DNA from 2 places in the Pseudoalteromonas sp. PAR1 genome. Region 2 is predicted to be linked to the other one. Evidence: predicted binding sites of a transcription regulator. Region 2 holds the regulator's gene; the other holds the start of a gene.
The links. Region 2 encodes sigma-54, which starts transcription at its own class of promoters, with help from an activator protein. Its sites were predicted from a motif close to GTTGGCACGNNNNTNGNNT; they were not measured.
Positions count from the first base shown of each region.

Region 1: a site for sigma-54 is predicted at 2,689-2,707, ahead of QL229_RS17085 (LiaF domain-containing protein). Genes of this name have one in related genera too.

Region 1 is NZ_CAMZMY010000024.1:47,826-56,032, reverse strand. Features, by position in the region: gene QL229_RS17105 (methyl-accepting chemotaxis protein) at 1-1,194, shown strand, start outside; gene QL229_RS17100 (hypothetical protein) at 1,179-1,388, opposite strand; gene QL229_RS17095 (YqaE/Pmp3 family membrane protein) at 1,643-1,801, opposite strand; gene QL229_RS17090 (BON domain-containing protein) at 1,859-2,428, opposite strand; gene QL229_RS17085 (LiaF domain-containing protein) at 2,758-3,414, shown strand; gene QL229_RS17080 (VOC family protein) at 3,951-4,367, opposite strand; gene pmbA (metalloprotease PmbA) at 4,497-5,834, opposite strand; gene yjgA (ribosome biogenesis factor YjgA) at 5,972-6,493, shown strand; gene QL229_RS17065 (M13-type metalloendopeptidase) at 7,027-8,207, opposite strand, start outside.
Region 2 is NZ_CAMZMY010000011.1:129,841-138,047, reverse strand. Features, by position in the region: gene rapZ (RNase adapter RapZ) at 1-124, opposite strand, end outside; gene ptsN (PTS IIA-like nitrogen regulatory protein PtsN) at 125-577, opposite strand; gene hpf (ribosome hibernation promoting factor) at 581-868, opposite strand; gene QL229_RS11360 (RNA polymerase factor sigma-54) at 895-2,391, opposite strand; gene lptB (LPS export ABC transporter ATP-binding protein) at 2,509-3,234, opposite strand; gene lptA (lipopolysaccharide transport periplasmic protein LptA) at 3,231-3,752, opposite strand; gene lptC (LPS export ABC transporter periplasmic protein LptC) at 3,742-4,296, opposite strand; gene kdsC (3-deoxy-manno-octulosonate-8-phosphatase KdsC) at 4,293-4,844, opposite strand; gene QL229_RS11335 (KpsF/GutQ family sugar-phosphate isomerase) at 4,848-5,819, opposite strand; gene QL229_RS11330 (calcium/sodium antiporter) at 5,823-6,794, opposite strand; gene mlaF (phospholipid ABC transporter ATP-binding protein MlaF) at 7,042-7,860, shown strand; gene mlaE (lipid asymmetry maintenance ABC transporter permease subunit MlaE) at 7,853-8,207, shown strand, end outside.

The DNA.
Region 1 (8,207 bases), on a different contig from region 2:
GTCACATTTAAAGGTGAGCAATATTACGTTGTATACAATCGCCTTGAACTAGAAAGTCCATATCTTGATTGGTATGTCGGGATTTTGATCCCAACTAGCATGATTGATGAGCCAGTTAACGATGCGGTGATGACAACCACTACATCATTAATCATCATCCTTGCGATTATCATTGCGATGATCTTTTGGGCCACGCAAATGATCACCAAACCTCTTACAAAACTGACTTACATCATGCGTGATATCGCATCAGGCGATGGCGATTTAACACAAAAAATTGAAATTCATAGTCAGGACGAAGTTGGCCAGCTTGCTCATCATATGAACACCTTCATCGATAAATTACGTGCAATGATGCTCAACACAGCCGCGCAAGCAGAGCAGCTGAGCCAAGCAGCTAGTCAGCTGAAAATTGTATCGCAAAAAACCAATGATGAAATTCAGCAAGAAAAACAACAAGTTGATAGTGTAAGTGCCGCTGTTACTGAAATGGCATCTACAGTACTCGAAATTTCACGTAATGCGCAGCATACCAATAATGCAGCCGAAGAAGTGCAAGCCATTACAGTCGATGGCACTAAGCGCTCTACACAAGCTCAGTCAGTAATGACTGCGCTTGCAAGCCACATCGGCGAAGCATCTAAAGTAGTTGCAGGTCTTGAACAAGAAAGTGGCAACATTGGCGCTGTGATCGACGTAATCAACTCAATTGCAGAGCAAACTAACTTACTAGCACTTAATGCAGCAATTGAAGCGGCACGAGCCGGTGAGCAAGGGCGAGGCTTTGCTGTTGTGGCTGACGAAGTTCGTTCACTAGCAAGCAGAACGCAAGAATCAACGGATGATATTCGAAATATGATCAGTCGCTTACAGCAAATTGCTCAACAAGCATCAACTATGATGCAACAGGGTCAAGAGCGTGCTGAAGGCTCCGTTGAGCAAACGCAAATTGTATTGCAAGCACTGCAAGATATCGCGCAATCAGTGACAAATGTACAAGATCAGAGTCATCAAATTGCGACTTCAACAGAACAGCAAACTGTGGTTGCAGAAGATATTAATAATAGCCTGGCGGCTATTAACCACCTTGTTAATAGCACTGCGGATCATGCTCATGAATTGGCAGATGAAGCACGTGATTTAAATGAATTGGCAGCGTCTTTAAATAAGACAGTAAATCAGTTTAAGTTATAAAGATAAATTGCCGAAGTTATTAAAAACCCGATGTCACCTGAAGATGACATCGGGTTTTTATCGTCAGCCTTCCCTGTTAATCGTGGCGCAACCGCTTTCGCGTGTTCCATAAATTCATGCCACTGTTGCTTATTCCATAAAGCAACTCCTTTGTCGGTCAATCCTTGTGTTGGTTGCGTTTGTACTTGTTCCATATAGTCACCTCCTTACGCTAGCTTCATCCTGTTTGGCTCCAAGCCTGAGCTTATCCCTTGCTGTCATCTCCGTTCACTTTATCCATAAAGCGTTGCCATTGTGCGCTACTCCATAACGCTTTGTTACTTCCTTGCTGTCCTTTTTGCTGTGCTACATTGTCCATACTGTAAACTCCTTGCGGTTTATCGTCCTTTACTCCTACAGCTGCTCCTTGCTGTGTTCCCTGACTCATCCTTGCTGATTAATGAGGTAATTATCGCTTAGCGATGATATACACAGCATGAATCAAACCTGGAATGTACCCTAATAAGGTTAAAAGAATATTAATCCAGAACTGCGCACCTAAACCTACCTGTAAAAATACGCCAAGAGGTGGAATTAAAACCGATAAAATAATACGTATTAAATCCATGACTCACTCCTTGAAATCTATTAGCCCAGCCAAAGCTGGGCTAATTTAGGCTTGCTGTTATTCAGCAACAATCGTTAATTCATCGATTACTTTGCGAACGTCTTCAGCGTTTTCAGCGATACTGATTGCTAATTGCTTTTCAGCATCAGACTCAACAGTACCTTTAAGTGTTACTACACCGTTATCGGTATCAACATCGATGTCTGTACCACCTACTTCTGAGTTAAATAAATAACGTGTTGTGATTACAGTACTGATTTTCGCATCTGTTAAATCGCTTTCAGTTGAATCAGCTTTATCTGCTTTCATTTTCTTAGCCTTCATGTTTTTAACAACCGTTAGTTTGTTATCAACAGAGCTAACGCCATCCAGGCTAAGAACAAGCTCTTCAGCAAGCTCTTTATCTAATTCACTATCAACTTTACCTGTAAGTACAACCTTGCCATTCGTTACATCAGTGTTGATGTCAAAGTTGTTAAGGTTTGTGTTCATAAGAAGCACAGTTTCTGCCTTACCATCAATCCAAGCATCTTTACTTTCATTTTCCCAACTGCTTGCCTGAGCTGACATACTTGTTGTTGCACCAATTACTAAAGCGGCAATCATAGATTTGTTAAAAGTGTTCATAATCTTCTCCTTTTGATTTAAGACACTTTTACCAATGCGACTATGATGCCAACTATTTATTTTTTTAATTTCAATACCTTAAACCCTCATTCAGCGACTATTTATATTCAATTCGGTAAAGATTTACAGGCTGCTCGGTAAGAAGTTCACTATATTGCAAAAATAACCATTTAGTTGCTGATTTTATTAATCTGTGGTTAATTTAACTAAGTAACGTTGACACTATAAAACACAACATATTGATTTATAATAAAATAAAATTTGGCCTAAGCTTTGCTTTATTACGAATAACATAAAAATCACTTTGATAATCACAACAGGGAACTACCATGGCCGTTAAACTTGAAGATCGCCCAATCGATCAAGTAAGAGAAGAAGTAATTGATCAACTCATTTATAACTACAGTCATGCTGTTATTTCAGCTGAAGCATTTGAACGCCGCTTAGACCAAGCAATGGAAGCCACCAGCAACGAAGTACTCGTTGAACTTGTTGCGGACTTAGAGCTTAAAGCTGATATTGACTACAAATCGCAAAAGCATGCGCAATTTAAACCTCATTATGGCCACAGCAGCGATAACGAAAGTCTGCAGCTTCGTAGTATTTTGGGTTCAAATGAGCGCAGCGGCCAGTGGGTAGTGCCAAAAGAAATTCACCTTACAAACTGCTTAGGTTCAATTGAGCTCGATTTTAGCGAAGCGATTTTCCAGCACCAACATGTCACTATTTACGTGAACTGTATTTTAGGTAACGACGAAATCTATGTGCCAGAACATGTCAATGTGGTATCAAAGCTGTTCAGCGTTATTGGCAGTGTAGAGAACAGATCAGTCGCCTTAAATAAAGGCCAAGGCCCAACCATTACCATTGAAGGTAATGTATGGCTAGGCTCAGTCGAGATTTCAGTTAAACGTACCATGAAAGAAAAGTTCATCAGCTTTGCCAACAGTCTAAAAGCCAGTTGGAAAGAGATGAATAAGATGTAGTAAAAGTTGCGAGTTGCGATTATGTTAATGTGGTCGTCATTTATGGCGACAAGATATTGCATACGTTTCACCAATGACGCGCTAAAGCACGACCTACTAGAATGCGCGCGAAATAAATTTCACGCCTACGTCAAACGTGGGAACAGCTTTAGCCGTGAATAAAGTAAAGCTGTTCGGCGTTAAAAGGCCCCTACACCGTAGGCGTCACGCTTGCTTGACGCATCTTACATACAACGCTATTCCATCAATCAATACCTGACCTACAAACAACACCGCTCGGCTTCAAACTGACAGCTGAAAGCTCACTAAACTTCACCCCCACATCAAAGACATTTAATCGCACAAAGAGGTTAAGAGGCGCTGCGCTTTAGAGGAAGTAAAAAATGATCTTGAGGTTCCCTCATTCTCTTCTCATTCACTTCTCTTTGTGCAAATACTTTCAGCACTAAAGTACCTCTTAAGAGGCAGGCCTTTGGTAAAGGCCTAAAACAACACCGCTCGGCTCAAAACTGACAGCTAAAAGCTGACAGCTCTAGCTACAAGTCATTATTTCTCTCACTCGGTATATCACTGAAATACTCTACAAACTCAACTTCAAAACCTGCGGGATCGATAAAATATACATTTTTACGATAGGGGTTTTCTGGACCCTGTTTATCTATTTCATAACCAGCGTCAACCAAACGTTCAATTACGGCATTAATATCGTTTGTCACATAAGCAAAATGAGCAAGGCCCACTTGGTGCCCTGCTAAATCACGGTTTTCGTCTTCACCGTTATCACTCAGTGCAAGATATTGGTAATCATCACCAAAGTGCAGCCATTTACGCGGCTTGCCTGACCATGTGCTATCACCTTGGCTACGCACCCGCCAATGTGGGAATGCGGCTTTATAAAAGTGCAGCATGGCATCAACATTACTAACAACAAGGTTTACGTGCTCTAAATACATGGTAGTTTTCCTTTTTATTTTTAAACTGCCATCAAGATAAAACCTCAAGTTAAGTTCAGGTAAAGCACTTTTTCAAATAAAAAAGCCCCACAAACGTGAGGCTTTAAAAATTGAGTAGTTATTGATGAATCAGCTACCAGCAACCTGCATTTGTTCAATCAATACAGAGCCGGTTTGAATACCGCCACGGCGCTCGATATCACCACCTAAACCGACTACCGCTTTAAACATATCTTTTAAGTTACCAGCAATTGTGATTTCACTGACTGGGTATTGGATTTCGCCATTCTCAACCCAGAAACCCGCCGCGCCACGTGAGTAATCACCCGTTACAGTGTTCACACCTTGACCCATAAGCTCGGTTACTAGTAAACCTGTGCCCATAGTTTTTAAGAGTGCTTTTAAGTCAGCATGAGTTTGCTCAACTAACCAGTTATGAATACCACCAGCATGACCCGTTGGTGTCATAGACAGTTTACGTGCAGCGTAGCTTGCTAATAGATATGTTTGAAGCTCACCACCTTGAATAATTTCACGGTCGATAGTTTTTAACCCTTCCGAGTCGAATGGTGAAGACGCTAAGCCTTTTAATAAATGTGGACGCTCAGAAATATTTACACAATCACTAAATACTTTTGTGCCTAAGCTATCAAGCAAGAAGCTCGATTTACGGTAAAGCGCGCCACCACCAATCGCAGACACTAAATGACCGAATAGTGAGTTGGCAATATCTGCTCTGAAGATAACTGGCACTTTCATAGTACCTAGCTTTTGACTATTAAGCTTAGCCAATGTTTCTGTTGCCGCTTCGAGGCCTACTTTTGCAGCATCGTTTAAATCATCTTTATGTCGCGCTACGGTATAAGCAGAATCGCGCTGCATTTGCTCGCCATCTTTACCAATCACCATGGTGCTAATGCTATGACGCGTGCGCGGGTAACCTGCAATCATGCCATGGCTGTTGCCATAAACACGCAAACCTTGGTGAGAAGAAAAACTCGCACCGTCTGAATTTACAATACGCTCATCGGCGTTTAGTGCCGCCTGCTCTGCTTGATGGCAAAGCTCAATACCTTGCTCTGGGCTTACTTCCCACGGGTGATACAGATCTAAATCAAGTGGTGCGAATTCAAGCAGTTCTTTATCAGCGATACCATTGTATGGATCATCTGAAGTGAATTTAGCAATATCAATGGCTTTTTCGACCACTGTACGTAATGTTTTAGGGTTTAAATCAGCCGTTGAAGCAGAGCCTTTGTTATTCCCCACATAAACACTAATACCTAAGCCACCGTCTTGGTTAAACTCTATTGTTTCAACTTCGCCCATGCGCGTACTAACAGACAAACCTGACGTGCTCGACATCGCCGCTTCTGCAGCAGTAGCACCCAACTTTCTTGCATGCTCAAGTACTTCGCTTACCGCGTCTTTCACTTCAGAAATGTGTTGATAAATAGGATCTTTCATCTTGTGTGTCCTAGGTTCTGATATTTTTTATAGTGTAGCGAATGCTAACACACTGCGAGACGTGCATCAGCTAATATTAATCATTAACTAAATGACGTATAATAGCGAATAGTTAAGTTTACTGAATGAGCATCCTTATGGCGAAGAAGAAAAAGCCACTTATCGAAGAAGAAATTATTTACGTATCAAAAAGCGAGTTAAAACGTGAAGCCATGCAATATCATGGTTTGGGTGCTGAAATCGCGAAAATGCCGAAAAAGCAACGCGATCGCTTACCACTCAATCACGATTTAAAAGAAGCCCTTGTTGTTTCTGATAAAGTAAGTGATAAGAGCGATGCTTACCGTCGTAACTTAAACTATATCGCAAAAGTATTACGTACTACTGAAAACGTTGATGAAATCCAAGCGATGATCGATATTATGCTCAACAAAAACAACCAAGCGGATGTTTTGATGAACAAAATCGAAACGCTACGTGATGATTTAATCAAACAAGGTGACGATCTAATCAATTCAACAATTGATCAATACCCTTCTCTTGAGCGCCAAAAAATGCGCCAGTTAGTACGCAGCGCCGCAAAAGAAGTAAAAGCTGAAAAGCCAGCCAAAGCGTACAAAGAGTTATTCCAGTATCTTAAAGATGCGATTATGGTTTAATTTCCTTCGCGCGAAATAAATATCACGCCTACAGCAAAGACATTTAATCGCACAAAGAGATTTTGAGGCGCTTGGCTGATGAGGTAAACAAAATATTTTTTGTTTTCCTCATTCACTTCTCTTTGTGAAAAACATATTTGAACCACAGAGAAAACCAAATTATCACAAAGAGATCATGAGACGCTGCGCTTTAGAGAAAGTAAAAAATGATCTTGTGGTTTCCTCATTCTTTTCTCATTCACTTCTCTTTGTGCAAACAGACTTCGGTAATTTTCACAAAGAGGCCAAGAGACGCAGCGCTAAAGAGAAATAAATTAAGATATCTTTTTGGTTTACTCTTTCTCTTCTCATTCACTTCTCTTTGTGAATATATTTTTGCGCGACTTTCTAGCGCTCACCACCATAACAGCAAATGAACGCAGTACTAACATACCCCATTAGTTCAGCTTCAAACTGACGGCTAAAAGCTTTCTGCTCCTAAAACAAAAAAGGCTCTGAGCGTTCACTCAGAGCCTTTTTAAATCGATAATCAATTACCAGATTTTTACGCGATCTTCTGGTTTGATATACATCTTGTCGCCTTCTTTCACATCAAACGCCTGATAGAATTCTGGCATGTTTGAAAGAATACCGATTACACGGTAGTGGCTTGGTGAATGCGGGTCTGTCATTAGGCGGTTGCGTAACTCTTCGTCACGGTATTTACGACGCCAAATTTGTGACCATCCCATGAAGAAACGTTGATCACCCGTGTAACCATCAATCACAGGCGCTTTTTCATCACCAAGTGATAATTGGTAAGCAGTATAGGCAACTGTTAAGCCGCCTAAGTCACCAATATTTTCACCTAATGTTAGCTCACCATTTACGCTAGCATCTTCAAACGGCTTATATTCATTATACTGAGCAACTAGCTGACCTGTGCGCTCTTCAAACTGTTTAAGGTCTGATTCGCTCCACCAGTTACGTAAGTTTCCGTCACCATCGTATTTCGCACCTTGGTCATCAAAACCGTGACCAAGTTCGTGGCCGATTACCGCACCGATTGCACCGTAGTTAACAGCGTCATCGGCTTCAAGGTTAAAGAATGGCGGTTGTAAGATAGCCGCAGGGAATACGATTTCGTTGTTCACTGGGTTGTAGTAAGCGTTTACTGTTTGTGGTGTCATGTGCCACTCAGAACGATCAACTGGCTTACCTAGTTTAGCAATCATATCGGCATACTCCCATTCGCTGTGGCGAATGTAATTACCGACTAAATCATCGCTTTTAACTTCAAGTGCTGAGTAGTCTTTCCATTTATCTGGGTAACCGATTTTTGGCGTGAACTTATCAAGCTTTTCTTTTGCAGCGATTTTTGTTTCTGGGCTCATCCACTCAAGGTTTTCAATCGCAACTGCGTAACCTCTAATTACGTTATCAACTAACTCTTCCATACGCGCTTTCGCTTCAGGTGGGAAGTTATCTTTAACGTATACTTTACCAAGCATTTCACCTAATACACCGTTTGATGCATCAACTGCTTTTTTCCAAAGCGGAGATTGCTCAGTCACACCACGAAGCGTTGTGCTGTAAAAATCAAAGTTAAGATCTACAAGCTCTTTATCTAATAGTGCAGCGTAGTTGCTCACAAAGTGGAACTTAAGGTAATTCTGCCAAGTTGCTAAGTCTGTATCCTTGTAGATACCTGCAAATTTTTCTAGGTAACTAGGTT
Region 2 (8,207 bases):
GAACAAGCGAAGGTAATAAGTTGACTGGGATATTATCAACACAGTAGTAACCCAAGTCTTCAAGTACACGTAAAGCGACCGATTTACCTGAGCCTGAGCGACCGCTGATGATAATTAATTCCATTTATGCCTCTGCTGATATGACCTGAAACAGTTCGTGGTCTGTTTTAGCGCTACGTAACTGTTTACAAAACTCTTTATCTTTTAGTCTATCAGCAATTGTCGATAATGTCTTTAGGTGAAGTTGGCTGTCTCCATCTGGTACGATGAGTGCAACGAAAATATCCACAGGTCGGTTATCAATTGCGTCAAAATTGATTGGGGATTCACTCACTATGACAAATGCCTGTGGTTGCTCTGCACCACTCATGCGGCCATGTGGAATAGCAATGCCACGACCAATACCTGTACTGCCTAATTTTTCTCTATTGAGTAAGGCATCAAGGACGTCTTGTTGAGATAAATGAGGAAGCTGCTGGTGAGCCAGCTCGCTGATATATTCAAGGATTCTTTTTTTGCTATTAAAAAGGACCGCAGCTTTGCTGCAGTCCTGGTTAGTAAGTGAACTAAGTTTCATAATTTAGTGTCGAGCTAATTTCTCTTTGTGTTTAATGACTTGACGATCTAGTTTGTCGATTAGCGAGTCAATGGCTGCATACATATCTTGGTGTGCAGTTGAGGCAAAGAGCTCGCCTCCATTTACATGTAAAGTTGCTTCTGCTTTTTGGCTTAATTTTTCTACATCTAGAATGACATGTACATTATTAATGTGGTCAAAATGCCTTTCTAGTTTTGCAAACTTGCTGTTTACATAGTCTCTTAATGAATCAGTGATTTCTACATGACGACCAGTTAAATTTAGTTGCATAAGCATTTTCCTTCTATGTAAAACGTCTAAATCAAACTCTTACGCTGATTAGACGGAGGTATCGCTAGAGACTCTCGATATTTTGCAATTGTGCGTCTAGCTACTTTAATTCCTTGCTCAGCCAATATATCTGCAATTTTACTATCACTCAATGGTTTAGCTGAGTTTTCTGCAGCGATAAGCTTTTTGATCAAAGCGCGAATTGCTGTTGATGAACACTCACCACCGTTTTCTGTGCTGACATGGCTTGAGAAGAAATATTTCAACTCAAAAATCCCGCGAGGGGTGTGCATGTATTTTTGTGTTGTAACACGTGAAATTGTCGATTCATGCATTTCGACCATTTCTGCGACATCGTTCAGCACCATTGGTTTCATGGCTTCTGGGCCATGTTCAAAAAATGCTTGTTGTTGCTGTACGATACAATTGGTCACTTTTAAAAGTGTATCGTTACGGCTCTCTAAGCTTTTAATAAACCATTTAGCTTCTTGTAAATGAGAGCGAATAAACTGGCTATCGCTGCTCGATTTTACTGAGCGTGACATAGCTGCATATTGGCTATTCACTCTAATTTTTGGCATACAATCTGGGTTTAGTTCAACGACCCAACGACCTTTAACTTTTTTAACCGATACATCGGGTATAACGTACTCAGACTCTTCGCGAACTATGCTGTCTGCTGGCTTAGGGTTTAAGCTGTGGATCAGCGTCATTACTTCTTTTAGTTCGCTTTCTTTAAGCTTAGTCTTTTTCATCAAAGTGCGATAGTCGCGACTTGCTAATAATTCAATATGCTCAGATAAAACCATTTTAGTTTCAGCTAAATACGGCGTACTCGCATCGAATTGGCGAAGCTGGATACATAAGCACTCTTGTAAGCTACGGGCACCAATCCCTACTGGATCAAACAACTGTATTCTCTTTAAGACCGCTTCGACTTCATCTAGTTCGATTTCTTCTTCATCATTATTTTGATTAAAACTTTCGACTATGTCTTCGCAGCTAACAGTTAAAATACCTGAGTCATCAATTGCCTCTACGATGGCGACAGCGATCGCTTCGTCAGTTGGGCTAAATGGTGTGAGTTGTAATTGCCACATAAGGTATTCATGGAGGGTTTCAGTCGATGCACCTTGATAAATTGACTCATCTTCTGGCATTGGACCTGATGATGTTGATGGGGCAGCACTCATGTACTCATCCCATGTCACATCCATGGCTAAATCGTCACTTACGGTGTCTTTGTTAAGGGCATCGCTGCTTTCTTGTTCGTACTCACTCGGCGCTTCTTCGGCCGATGCACTTAGCTGAGTATCATCAGATTCAGCTTTTTGCTCGTTCTTACCAATGTTTTCATCGTTGTAATCTGCTTCTTCCACTTCAAGCAGAGGGTTACTATCAAGTGCTTCTTGAATTTCTTGCTGGAGATCCAATGTACTAAGCTGCAGCAAGCGAATTGCTTGTTGCAGTTGTGGAGTCATTGTAAGTTGCTGGCCCATGCGCAGCTGTAATGATTGCCTCATGTATCCCTAACAATCCTTTTATGTGTTATCGACACCTGTGCAGTCACAGGTAAATTTATATCGATTTATTGTCATTGTTATTTAGTTTAGCAGATGCGCTAGATGGTGGCTTATTGGTTATAGCCTGAATTGCTCACCTAGATACACATCGCGTACGGTTTGGTCAGCTAAAACATGCTCAGGTGTTCCTGATGCAATTAGCTCCCCATGAGAAACAATGTAGGCTTTTTCACAAACATCAAGGGTTTCTCTAACATTATGGTCAGTGATTAATACACCAATACCACGATTTTTTAAGTGTTCAATAATTTTCTTTATATCTAACACTGAAATAGGATCAACACCAGCAAAAGGCTCATCTAACAAGATAAATTTAGGGTTTGCTGCTAATGCCCGAGCAATTTCTACGCGACGACGCTCGCCCCCAGATAAGGCCATGCCTTGACTATCACGAATATGCTGAATACTAAATTCATCAAGTAAGTTGTTGAGTGTTTCTTCTCGGCCTTGTTTATTTAAATCTTTACGCGTTTCTAAAATAGCCATTAGGTTTTGATAAACCGTTAACTTTCTAAAAATAGATGACTCTTGTGGTAGGTAACCAATCCCTAAACGTGCTCGGCTATGCATTGGCAAAAGTGTAATATCGTTATCATCAATGCTGATCTTGCCTTTATCGCTAGGTACTAAGCCAACAATCATATAGAAAGTGGTGGTTTTGCCTGCGCCATTTGGGCCAAGCAAACCAACGATACTGCCCGCTTCAACTTCAAGACCCACATTTTTGACAACTTGGCGGCCTTTATAGCTTTTTGCTAAAAGCTCTGCTTTTAATGTGCTCATGGTTGGCCTTTATCGTCTTGTTTGTTGTCTACAGGCACTAAGATTGTGTGTACACGGTCTGTTGAGTTTTCATCTTTTTCTGCGCTAATTAGTTGTTGTGCCATATCATAGGTAATGCTTTTCGCTGTTACTTTTTGGCCTGCTTGAGTCACTTCGGCTTCGCCATTTAAAGTTAAGAAGCGCTTGGCTACGTCGTAGCGAACTTCTTCTGCACTGGCGCTCATTACCGTGCCATCTGCTTGCTTTTCTTCAAAATAAGCAGGCTTACCTGTGGCGATAATTAACTCAACAGTACCTTCTGTATCACCACCATGGGCTTCAAGGCGTTCGGCTGTGATCCGGCGGTTACCATGTATAATTTCGACATTGCCTTCAAATATACCAACGCCATCTTTTAGCTTACCAGTTTGGCGATCTGAGCTTATGCTAATTTGTGCGCCTGTCTGCTCGGCAGCTACGCCTGAAAAGGCAATCAATAAGCTTGGGATCAGGAGTAATTTCTTCAGTTTATTGGTCATAGTATATGGTTCGTGTATGGTTAGTTAACTCTACAATCTCGGTTTTTAAATTAGCTTTTAGGCCTTTACCGGTAATTTTTAAATTTGGTCCTGTTAGCGTCACAGGTTGCTTCGAAAACATGGTCATTTGTTCTATATCAACGTTAATGTTTTCAGCTTTAATATCTTCGATCATGCCATTATGGGTTAAGTTTTTAGCAACAACATCGCCTTCAAAAATAAGCTGATCGTTTTCATATAAGGTGGCTTCTTTAGCTTTTACTTGCCAAATTTGCTGGTCGCCATAAAGTGTAAAAATAGGTTGCTCAAAAAAGGTAAACCCAAGTTGCTGATACAGCTCCATTTTTGCAGCAGCCACTTTATGGCTAATCTTGCCTTGCTCATCATAAGCGGTTTGCTTTAGTGCAACGGCCGTATAATCGGGAGTTGCAATAATCTCGTCTTCACTATTTATTGTGTTTGTTGTTTGGTTAAAGTACGGATACCACAACCACACCATGCAACAAACAAAAACAATACTCAGTAAAATACGGGCTATATTCATGTGCTGGTTCCATCGCTAGTTAACGGCTTACCGTTTTCTAACATCAGTAAATCTGTTAATTCACGTACAGCGCCAAAGCCACCCGGTAGCATGGTCGTATAGTGAGCCAGTTTTTTTATCAATGGGTGCGCATCATTGACTGCTACCGCAAAGCCTACTTTTTCCATTACAGGCAAATCAGGGCCATCGTCACCAATGTACGCTATTTGCTCATCTTCTAGGCCAAGTTTATCTTTTAACTCTTGGTATGCAATCAGCTTTGTTTCTTGGCCTTGATAAATATGCTGTACGGTTAGGCTAGTCATTCGCTGCTGAACTATTTGTGAATGGCGCCCGGTAATAACGGCAACTTCAAAGCCACTATTAATGAGTGCTTTGATGCCAAAGCCATCTTTGGTATTAAATGCTTTAAGCTCTTCGCCCTGATTTCCAAGATAAATTCTGCCATCAGAAAAAACGCCATCAATATCACATATTAGTAACTTAACTTTTTGAGCACGCTGACTTACATCAGGACTAAGGGGCTGGTATAGCTCGGCGAATGTCATTACTTACAGAACTCCTGCTTTTAATAGGTCTTGCATATTAAGCGCGCCAATCGGTGTGTTATTTTTATCGATTACAATCAAGCCGTTGATACGTTTGCGTTCCATAATATTTAACGCCTCAGCAGCCAGCATCTCTGCACTGGCTGTAGTACATGAGCGCGTCATGACCTGGCTAATGGCGGTACTATGAATATCAATACGTTGCTCTAAAATACGACGTAAATCACCATCCGTAAATAAGCCGCAGAGTTTTTGGTCTTCCGCGACCACGGCTGTCATACCTAACCCCTTCGCAGACATTTCAATAAGCGCATCTTTAATGCTTTGCGACTCGTGCACTATTGGTGTTGCATCACCACTGTGCATTACATCGTTTAATGTAAGCAACAAGCGTTTACCTAGGCTACCTCCGGGATGAGATAATGCAAAGTCATCGGCTGTAAAGCCACGTGTTTCGAGTAAAGCAACAGCCATTGCATCACCCATAACCAAGGTTGCTGTAGTGCTTGCCGTTGGCGCAAGACCCAGTGGGCATGCTTCTTGGCTAACTTTAATGCAAACATGCACATTAGAGAGCTTTGCCATTGTTGAGTCAGGGTTACCTGTTAGCGAAATCATTTTTGCGCCAATTCGTTTAATAACAGGAATAATGCTTAACACTTCACTGGTTTCACCCGAATTCGAAATGCACATTACTACATCATCTCGAGTGATCATCCCTAGGTCGCCATGGCTTGCTTCGCCAGGATGAACGAAAAATGCCGGTGTACCAGTGCTTGCTAATGTGGCAGCTATTTTATTGCCAATGTGGCCAGACTTACCCATGCCTATAACGATGATACGGCCTGTGCATTGGTACATTAGCTGACAAGCTTGCTCGAAATGTTCATCGATGTACTGATCTATTTCGTGTAAAGCTTGCGCTTCAATTTCAAGAACGCGCTTACCTTGCGCAATAAAATTTAGCTGGGTCATTGATTATCCTATTTGGCTAAAAATATAGCCTTGATATGCAATAAATGCGACTAACAAAAAGCCACCTTCTACTCTATTGATGCGGCGAGCACCTTTAAAGTTCAATGACATGGCAATCAGCACTAAAGTAGCTGCAATCATGATAAGGGCATCGCGGTTCGCTGCAGATGGGTCGATAATCGATGGGTTGATGATCCCAGCCAGTGGTAAAACAGCGAGTAGGTTGAAAATGTTCGAGCCTACAATATTACCCAATGCTAAATCATCTTCGTTTTTCAATACCCCAGCAATACATGCAGCCAGTTCAGGTAGACTGGTACCAATAGCGATAATTGTTAAACCAATTACAAGGTCTGAAAGGCCAAAGTATTTAGCAATATCAACGGCTGATTCGACTAAAAAATGTGAGCTGATAGGTAAAAGTATCATACCGATAACAAGCCATAGGATAGCTGATTTAGTACTGACATTATCGGGAACATCTTCACATGCCTCGCTCACGAAAGGGTCATCGTCTTGATTTTTAGCGCGTAAAGAAACAATCACTAAGCCTGCGATGAAGACAACAAAGGCAAGAGCTAATGCGATACCTTCGGCAAACGAAAAGTAGTTATCTGAAAACACGTACCATGCCGCAATTGAGACAAGCAGTACTAAAGGCATTTCTCGTTTTAAGGTCATTGACGAGACAGAAAGAGGGCGAAGTAGTGCTGTTACACCCAGTACAAGTAAGATATTGGTGATATTTGAGCCAACAGCATTACCCACTGCTGTATCAGTTTTACCGGCAAGCGCGGCAGAAGCAGATACCATCATTTCAGGGGCTGAAGAACCCATAGCAACAACCGTTAAACCTATGATTAGGGTCGGGATCCCCATATTTTTTGCGAGTGCAGCCGCACCATAAACAAACCGATCGGCACTCCAAACAAGTGCTGCAAAACCAATAATTAAAATGACAAAAGAAGTCACCATTGTGATACGCCAACATTACTGAAACAGATGGCTGCAAATAGTAACAAAAGCGAGCAGGAAAGTATAAGTAAAAGAATAGGCTGGCAGGCACAAAGCGCGGTTTTTTAGGAATGAGATTTCAGGTGTGGTTAAGGAGCAACTGCGTAGAGTTTAATTTGGCGAATAGAAAATATTACAAAATTTTACGAATTGTTTTTTCCATCTTGACTAAAAAAACTTTAAAATGGCAAAACGAGTGAAAAACGTTATGGAGAGCGACTTGTCGCAATCAATAGTAGAAATCAAGGATGTAACCTTTTCACGGGGCGATAGAATCATATATAAAAATATGAGTTTTAACATTCCGAAAGGCAAGATCACCGCTATCATGGGACCGAGCGGCATAGGTAAAACCACCATGTTACGCTTGATAGGTGGTCAACTTAAGCCTGATTCTGGTGATATTTTGTTCGAAGGCAATAGTATTCCTAGCATGTCTCGCAAGGAGCTTTACGCTGCCCGCACTAAAATGAGTATGCTTTTTCAAAGTGGTGCTTTATTCACTGATATGTCTGTGTTTGACAATATCGCTTTCCCCTTACGCGAACACACTCAACTTAGTGAAGATTTAATTCGGCTTGTAGTCCTTATGAAGTTACAAGCTGTAGGTCTTCGTGGTGCACAAGATTTAATGCCGTCTGAATTATCAGGTGGTATGGCACGCCGTGCAGCTTTGGCTCGCTCGATAGCCCTTGACCCCGAACTGATTATGTATGATGAGCCTTTTGCCGGCCAAGACCCTATTTCGATGGGGGTACTTGTTAAGCTGATCAAATCACTGAATGAGGTGTTAGGTTTATCGTCGCTTATTGTAACGCACGATGTAACCGAAGTGCTTAGTATTGCAGATCACGTGATCATTATTGCTGATCAAGGTGTGATTGGTGAAGGCTCACCTGAGCAAATGCAAAATCATCAATCAGAGCTTGTTCAGCAGTTCTTAAAAGGATTATCGGATGGTCCTGTACCATTCCATTATCCTGCTCCTGCTTATGATGATGAATTATTGGGAGTACCGAATGCTTGATCTGTTTCAAAAGCTAGGTCACAAAACGTTAGGCCGTTTTGCTGCGCTTGGTCGCTCTACGCAAATGTTGTTTGGCGCATTAGTAAATATGCCAAACTTCAAAAAAGGTACGCCGTTACTGATCCGTCAGTTGTATATGGTCGGCTCACAATCGCTTTTAATCATTATGGTGTCGGGCCTGTTTATCGGCATGGTGCTCGCTTTACAAGGCTATACCGTATTAGTCGGTTATGGTGCTGAAGATAGCTTAGGGCCATTGGTGGCACTAAGTTTGTTACGCGAATTAGGGCCTGTGGTCACGGCGTTATTATTTGCTGGTCGCGCGGGCAGTGCACTAACAGCTGAAA